DNA from 2 places in the Pseudoflavonifractor sp. SW1122 genome. Region 2 is predicted to be linked to the other one. Evidence: riboswitches for the same ligand, from Rfam matches in the RefSeq annotation. Region 2 holds a riboswitch; the other holds the start of a gene.

Region 1 (4,207 bases), on a different contig from region 2:
TGCTCATGGCAGGAACCGCCTACTCTCGCTACGATGCCCTCATGGGCAACGATGGCATCCCCGACCTGGGCAACCACCCCTCTTACCTTCCCTACTACCCCGCTATGCTGCTGCTGGTGGTGGTCACGCTATGCCCAGTGCTTCTCACCCCTTTCATCGGCTTTGCCCGGGCAGCGGACATCACCTTTTCCTCCTATGGTGGGTTGTTTCTCCACGTCAGCCTGTATTATCTGGTGCTGTTAGCCCTGATGCCCCACCTCCGAGGCCGCATCAGCGCCCGGACCTGCGCCATGCTGTGGGTCATCCCCAACGTGCTCTACCTCACCACCTACTCCACCTTTACCCCGCCCCGGCCCTGGCTCATCATCCCCCTGCCGGGACATGGGTGGACCCTGCTGCTGTGGGTGTGGCTGGCGGGCCTGGTGGGGGTGCTGGCCTTTCACATCGTCCAGCACCTGCGCTTCCGCCGCCGCATCCTGGCCCCCGCCGTCCCCGCCACCGACCCCCTGACCCGGTACATCTGGGAGGAGGCCCTGAAGGAGGCGGGCTTCCGCAACCCCAAATACCAGCTGGTGATCTCCCCGGAGGTGAAGACTCCCCTGTCCATCGGCCTTCTGCCCCGCTGCACCCGGGTGGTGCTGCCCACCCGCTCCTACACCCGGGAGGAGCTGTACTGGGTCATTCGCCACGAGGTCATTCACCTGGCCCGTCAGGACAGCTGGAGCAAGTTCTTTCTCCTGTTCTGCACCGCCATCTGCTGGTTTAACCCCCTGATGTGGGTGGCCATGAAAAGCTGCGCCCAGGACCTGGAGCTGAGCTGTGACGAGACCGTGCTCCTCTTCGCCCACCAGTCCCAGCGCAAGGAGTACGCCGCCCTGCTGCTGAACACCGCCGGGGATGCCCGGGGCTTCACCACCTGCCTGTCCGCCTCCGCCGCCACCCTGCGCCGCCGTCTGGAGCAGGTACTCTCCCCCGCCGCCCGCTCCAGCGGGGCCGTTGTGGTAGGGGTGCTCTTCTTCCTGGCGGCCATCACCTGCGGCAGCGTCACCCTGTCCTATGATACCGCCCCGGCCGCTCAGGTGCTCTACTCCGCCGGGGACACCGCCCAGTACCAGGTGGACGGCGTCCACCTGAGCCCGCCCCATGCCCAGGCGGAGAACACCCCATATACCCTCACAGACCCCCAGGCCTTCCACGACTACCTGTCCGGGCTGTCCCTGTCCCGGCTGATGGGGACCTACACCCTGCCAGAGACGGACTGCTCCTTCTTTCTGGAAGGCCCGGACAACTCCAAACTCATCGTCATCTCCCACCAGGTCATGGAGGTGACCGAGCTGGGCCATGATAGCTACCCTACCTACTACCATATTTCTCAGGAGGTAGACTGGGACTACCTCCTGAGCCTGATGGAGGCCACTGGCAACCCATGGACTTGAAAAAAACCATTGCAATTTGGAGATTTTGGGTGTATTATCACAGATACAATCAAAACACAGGGGAGCTTGTGAGGCAAGCTGAGAGGAAGCCGTATCGCTTCGACCCTTGAACCTGATGCGGATCATGCCGCCGTAGGGAGTCATATGGAACCATTGTGACCAGGAGACATCCCCACAGGTGTCTCCTGGTTTTGTACACCTGGACAAAAGGGGGGGAAATGGGCATCCACGGTAAGTCCGTGGCGGGCTGAGGGGGAGCGCCCTGGGCCTGTATGACAGCGATGGGAAGCCGTGTTCCGGCGTGAGAGGAGACCAGTAAGTCTCGACCGACCATTTTACGTTCTTATGGAGGGCGTCGCTGTCTCATGCCGTTTCTCCCGGAACTGTTACGAGGTGTAACCAAGATGAAAAATACCAAAGTTCTCAAGCTGACCCTGGCGGGTATCCTGTGCGCGGTGGCCGTGGTGGGCAGCATCTTCTCCTTCCCCGTCTTCGGCAGCAAATGCGCCCCGGTGCAGCACATGGTCAACATCCTCTGTGCCGTGCTCCTGGGCCCCTGGTACGGGGTGGCGGTGGCCTTTGCCGCCTCCCTGCTGCGCAACCTGCTGGGCCTGGGCACCCTGCTGGCCTTCCCGGGCAGCATGTGCGGAGCGCTGCTGTGCGGGGTGGTGTACTGGAAGACCCGCCGTCTGCTCCCCACCCTGGTTGCGGAGGTGTTCGGCACCGCCATTCTGGGCGGCCTGTGCGCCTATCCCATGGCCATCCTCTTTATGGGGGCCAACGCCGCCCAGGTGGCCTTTTACGCCTACATCATCCCCTTCCTGGTGTCCACCGCCGGGGGTGCCATCCTGTCCGGGGTAATCCTCTTCTCCCTGGACAAGGCCGGGGCCCTGAAGGGCATGCAGCATAAAATTTCCGCCTGACTCCATCGTTGGAGGGCTTGCCGCTGATTCCGGCAGGCCCTCCCTTTTTTGTATCCGGGCGGAACATTTTCTGCTACAATGACACAGAGAATACACATCCCCCAGGTATCCTGAGGGTGAAAGGAGGCGGGAGCATGGAGACCCGTATTTTGATTGCCGAGGACGACCCCCGTCTGCGGGAGGTCCTGTGCGACTACTTTGCCAGCAAGGGCGTCCGCCCCATCCAGGCGGAAAACGGGGCGCAGGCCCTGGAATGGGCCCAACAGGAGGAGTTTGACGCGGTTTTGCTGGACATTATGATGCCCAAGCTGGACGGGCGCAGCGTGTGCCGGGCCCTACGGCGCACCCAGGACGTGCCCATTCTCTTCCTCACCGCCCTGTCCGACGAGGAGGACACCCTGCTGGGCTACGAGCTGGGGGCGGACGACTACATCACCAAGCCCTTCAACCTGTCGGTGGTGTACGCCAAGACCATGGCCCTCATCCGCCGCAGCCGGGGCAGCGTGCGAGCCGGAGACCGGATGGAGCTGGATGGGCTGGCCCTGTCCCTGTCCGCCCAGAAGGTGTACCTGGAGGGGCGGGACATCCCCCTCACCCCCAAGGAGTACGCCCTCCTCCACTGCCTGATGTCCCACCGGGGCCAGGTTCTCAGCCGGGAGCAGCTGCTGCGCCACGGCTGGGGCTACGACTACCAGGGGGAGGACCGGGCGGTGGACACCCACATCCGCCGTCTGCGGGAGAAATTGGGCCCCTGGGCCAGCCACATCCGCACCGTCATCAAGGCGGGCTACCGATTGGAGGGGTGAGCATGACAGACACCAAAAAACGCCGTCCCCGTGCCCGGCCCACCCTCACCGGGCTTCTGTGCCTGGCGATGCTGGTGCCCTGGCTTCTCTGTATGGGGCTGCTCACCGCCGTATTTGCCCAGCGGCAGGCAGAGACCATGCTCACCCAGTATGGCTCCCAAGCCTATGAGGCTCTGGCCGAGACCACCCTGCCCTGGGGCAGTGTGAGTGGCTGGCGCACCTTGGATATGCAGTTCACTTCCGCCCTCTTTGACACCCAGGGAACCTGCCTGGGGGGCAGCTGGGAGACCTTTCTCTCCTTGGAATATCTCACCCAAGAGGAGTATGAGACTGGTGTGGAGGCCTCGGGCCGCTATGCCCGGGCCATCCTGGACCCAGACCATCTCACCGACAACATTACCTTTTTCCTGGAGGGGGACACAGAATTCCAGCTCACCCACGCCCTGCGCCTGGAAGGGGTGCTGGAGGGGAGCCAGTTCACCCCCGTCACGGTCCAGCAATTTTACCTTCCTCCTTTGGGGCCGGACTGGGGAGATATGTACCAAAACCCGGACGCTCTGGCCCCAGGCACCCAGACCGTCACCCTCTACGCCACTAACTTCCACCTGTGCACCGCCCTGGAAAACTCCCCCCTCACCTACCGTGGAACCCGGTATGACAGCTTAGCCCAGCTGGTACAGAACCTGGGGCCGGACTTTATCGAGAAATGGGGCACCTTCTCCCTGTGGTCCGGGCCCAACCTGCTGGTGTTGAGCGTGGCTCCCACGGACCAGGGCTTCCTGGTCTACGGGGCGTGGAGCTGTCCCTGGCTGCAAGCAGCCCGGCAGCTGTGGTGGGTATACCTGCTCACCCTGGGCCTGTGCGTGCTGCTCCTTGGGGTTCTTCGGCGGGTGCTGGTCCGTGAGCTGCTCTCCCCCATCCAGCAGCTGTCCCAGGCCCTGGATACCCGGCAGAAGTGGCTGCTGCTGCGCCCCAGCCAGGTGTGCCGTTGGCAGGAGAGCCACCGACTTCAAGAACAGTTCCAGGCCCACGGGGCCGAGTA
Region 2 (4,207 bases):
GAGCCTCGCTCTCCGGGATGTTGGGGGTGATGACGGTGGCCAGAGGGAAGAGAAGCTCTTTCATGGCCCCCACAGCGCTGTCTCGGGACAAGGTGCTGCCACTGGTGGCCACCATCACCGGGTCCACCACCACCCGCTGGGCGTGGTAGTGCTCCAAACGCTCCGCAATGACCTCCACCAGAGCCGGGGAGGGGACCATGCCGATTTTTACCGCATCTGGGGGAATGTCCTGGAAGACAGAATCGATTTGCTGGCGCAAAAATTCTGGTGAGACCTCCAAAATGGCGGACACTCCGGTGGTGTTTTGCGCGGTCATGGCGGTGATGGCGGTCATGGCATACACGCCGTTAGCCATCATGGTTTTGATATCCGCCTGGATGCCGGCCCCTCCGCTGGAGTCGCTGCCGGCTATGGAAAGTGCGGTTTTCATGTCACGCCTCCTCAAAACTGGGAATGGTCTCATCCGACAGGCTTTGCAGCTCTTCCCAGTGCGCGCTGGCATCCTGGTCGTACACGCCTACAATATAGAACCCGGCCTTCTTGGCGGTGGCGGCGGCATAGACAGCGTCCTCATAGACGGCGGTCTCGGCCGGGGTACATCCCATGCGCTGGGCGGCCTGGAGGTAGATGTCAGGTTGGGTTTTGCCCACTCCCACCGTCTCACAGGACAGGAGGAACTGGAAGTAGTGCCGTACCCCCAGTCGGGACAGGCACAGCTCCACCAGGGGCTCGGCGGTGGCGGAGGCCACACACATGGTGGTGCCCGCCTGGTGCAGCCCTTCCAGATAGGCGGCAACCCCTTCTTTCAGAGGAATGTCATTGCGGTAGTGCTGGTCCATCATATGCTCCATTTCCGCCACCATGTGGCTGGAGGTGATGTCCAGCCCAAAGGTCCGCCGGAACAGATCGGCGGACTCCTCCATGGTCATGGGCTTGATGGCCTCTAAGATGTGGTTGGGGACCTGCTCCACCCCACGGCTGTGGAGGTACTCCTCCGCCAGCTGGCTCCAGTAGGACATGGAGTCCACCAGAGTACCGTCCAGGTCAAAAATAGCAAACTTTTTATCCATGGGCCACCATCTTTCGGGACAGCTCCAGCAGCCGAGCAGTGGCCGCTTTGGGGTTGGAGGCGGCGAAGATGGCAGACACCACTGCCACACCGTCCACACCGCTGCCGGAGAGCTCCAATAGATTGGAGGCGTTGATGCCGCCAATGCCCACCACAGGGATGGACACGGAGGCGCAAATGTCCTTGAGCTGCTCCATGGACAGGCTGGTGGCATCCTGCTTGGTGCTGGTGTTGAACACAGCCCCTACGCCAATGTAGTCCGCCCCGGCCTGTTGGGCGGCCACCGCCTCCTGAACAGTCCCGGCGGAGATACCCAGAATTTTGTCCGGGCCAATCATGGCCCGAATATCCCGGCCCTGGATATCGGATTGGCCCACGTGGACCCCGTCGGCGTCGATGTCCAGGGCGATTTCCACGCTGTCATTGACTACGAAGGGGACACGGTACCGGGCACACAGCGCTTTGAGGGCCTGGGCCTCCTGCTCAAAGGCAGAGGCATCCAGGTCCTTCTCTCGAATCTGCAAGAAGGTGGCGCCGCCCTCCAGAACTTCCTGACACACGTTCACCAGAGTCTGACCGGGCTTGAGCCACATGCGGTCGGTGACAGCGTAGAGCAGCATAGAGCTGCGAATTTCATCGTTTGTAAACTTCATAGCGCATCTTCTCCTGTAGTTGTTCCTCGGTCAAGTTAAAAATCCCGTCAATGAGATCGGTGCGGAAGGTGGCGTTGCCCGTGCCCTTTTTTAGCCGCTGTTCCTCCGCCAGTTCTCCGGCCACGCCCATGGCGGCCATGGCGGACACGGTGGCGGCAAAGGTGTCCTGGGGCAGAGCGCCGCAGAAGGCCCCGATGAGGGAGGTGAGCATGCAGCCGCTGCCTGTGATACGGGCCATGGTGGCGCAGCCGTTGCGCAGCGCCACCGTCTCATTCCCATCAGAGACAATGTCCAGCACTCCGGAGATGGCGATCACGGTGTGGAGCTGTGCGGCCAGAGTAGCGGCCATCTCCACGGCCTCACCCAAATTCTCCTCTGTGATGGCGTCCATGGCGCTCACATCCACACCGCTGCCCACGGCGTGCTGGCCGGCCAAAAAGCGAATCTCCGAGGCGTTGCCTCGGATGGCGGCAAACTGCACCTGGTCCAACAGGCGCTTGGACTCATCCCGGCGCAGCTGGGTACCTCCGGCGGCCACCGGGTCCAGCACCACGGGCTTTCCCAGCTCGTTGGCCTTACGCCCGGCCAAAATCATGGAGTCCACAAAGTCCATGGCCCCCATGTTGCACACCAGGGCGTGGGCGCCGCAGACGGCCTCCTCCACCTCCCGGATGTCCTGAGCCATGGAGGGGGACGCGCCAGAGGCCAGAATGATGTTGGCGCAGTCGTTGACGGTGACAAAGTTGGTGATGCACTGGACCAGGGGAGCGACGGCGTGCACCTGACCCAGCGGTTGTGTGAAGCGATTCATGTGTTCTACTTCCCTTCCAAAGAAAAATGGGAGACGACCTGGCAGGCTGTCTCCCAACGAATCTTTCACAAGCTTCCTACGTCGGCATTACCCGCATCAGGTTCACGGGTCGATGGTCACACCATCCTCTCAGCCTGTGTACAAGCTCCCCAAAGGGTATTATAGGGCTTCTCTGGTCCAAAGGCAAGGGGAGAAGAGAAAATGCTGTAAATTTTTCTTGTGAAATACCTGGGCAAGAAGAGACAATACTGGTGAAAACGGAGTAATTATTTGTAACGGCGTAGTTTTGATTGACAACTAATGCTATTAGTTTCGTAATAGCTAACAGCATTAGTTTTGGAGGAATGAGTATGAGCGCAAAGGGATTGACCAGAGAGGTCATTGTGTCCGAGGCGGTGGCCTGCATGGAACACACGGGACAACCCACCGTGTCGCTCCATGAGTTGGCCCGCAGGCTGGGGGTAAAGACCCCGTCGCTGTATAACCACATACAAAATACCCGACAGCTCCAGCGAGAGGTGTTCCGCTATGCCATTGACAAATTTGTGGCCCATCAGGAGGCAGCGGTGGCAGGGAAGGAGAGGGACCAGGCGGTGCGGGCGTTTGCCCAGGCCTACCACGCCTTTGCGGTGGAGAATAAGGGGCTGTATCGGCTGATGATGTCCATCCCCTCCCAGGAGGATGACCAGGCCAAGGAACTGGCTCTGCCGCTTCTGAAAACGGCGGTGGAGGTGCTCGCGGGCTATGGTCTGCCCCAGGAGCGGGTGGCCCACTGGCAGCGGGTGTTCCGTGCCATCCTCCACGGGTTCATTGCCCAGGAGGACTTGGGATATTTTTATTACTACGATACCACCGATGTGGGGGAGAGCCGGGACATTGCCATTCAGTGTTTCCTGGACGGACTCCACGCTGAGGTGGATGCAGGAGAGAAGAACAGAGCAGGAGAGAGAAACCATGACGAAAAATAACGAACTATTTACCACCATGCCGGTGGGGAAGGCGGTGGCCAAGCTGGCCATTCCCACTGTGGTCAGCCAAATTATTGTGATTCTGTACAGCTTGGCGGATACCTTTTTCATCGGGTAGATTGGCGATCCCAACCAGATCGCCGCTCTGTCCATTACCTTTCCCATCTACATCCTGTTGACGGCCGTGGCCAACCTCTTTGGCATCGGTGCCAATAGCGTGATCGCCAGAAGCCTGGGGCAGAACGATGAGTCCACTGTCAAGAAAGCTTCGGCCTTTGCCTTTTGGGCCAGCCTGGGTCTTCCATATGGACGTGGCAGGCGCTGCCGTGGCCACCATGCTGTCCAATGCCATTTCCATGGTGTATTTCTTTGTGGTGCTCTACCGCATCCGCAAGGAGACGGTGCTTACCATTGACGAGAAGCGAGCCGAGCGCATTGTCACAGTGTACGGCCAGCGAGAGGAATCCCCTATCCAGCGCCTCCACGAGCTGTACACCGGCACCCAGTGGGGCCAGGCAGACAACTATGACCTGTGCCTGGACAGCGGAAGACTGGGCATTGAGCCCTGTGTGGATATGATTGCAGCCCTGTATCAGCAGCGATGCAAGGCTACAGCGACATAATTGGGCATCAAAAAAACCCCATCGCACTGATGTGCGATGGGGATTTTTGTGTAGTAGGAGGGAAGAATTACTTCTTCTGCACG

The links. Region 2 has a riboswitch for thiamine pyrophosphate ahead of thiM (hydroxyethylthiazole kinase). Riboswitches for the same ligand answer to the same signal wherever they lie in the genome.
Region 1: linked by a shared signal. The riboswitch ahead of thiW (energy coupling factor transporter S component ThiW) and the one ahead of thiM (hydroxyethylthiazole kinase) in region 2 are both predicted to bind thiamine pyrophosphate.

What each region holds. Positions count from the first base shown of each region.
Region 1 is NZ_SJOS01000070.1:5,618-9,824, reverse strand. Features, by position in the region: gene E0L15_RS11500 (M56 family metallopeptidase) at 1-1,436, shown strand, start outside; TPP riboswitch at 1,485-1,592, shown strand; gene thiW (energy coupling factor transporter S component ThiW) at 1,841-2,359, shown strand; gene E0L15_RS11490 (response regulator transcription factor) at 2,494-3,165, shown strand; gene E0L15_RS11485 (HAMP domain-containing sensor histidine kinase) at 3,168-4,207, shown strand, end outside.
Region 2 is NZ_SJOS01000016.1:30,537-34,743, forward strand. Features, by position in the region: gene thiD (bifunctional hydroxymethylpyrimidine kinase/phosphomethylpyrimidine kinase) at 1-430, opposite strand, end outside; gene E0L15_RS05665 (HAD family phosphatase) at 432-1,070, opposite strand; gene thiE (thiamine phosphate synthase) at 1,063-1,722, opposite strand; gene thiM (hydroxyethylthiazole kinase) at 1,703-2,533, opposite strand; TPP riboswitch at 2,590-2,695, opposite strand; gene E0L15_RS05680 (TetR/AcrR family transcriptional regulator) at 2,884-3,501, shown strand; gene E0L15_RS12545 (hypothetical protein) at 3,488-3,619, shown strand; gene E0L15_RS05690 (hypothetical protein) at 3,807-4,124, shown strand; gene E0L15_RS05695 (galactoside ABC transporter permease) at 4,192-4,207, opposite strand, start outside.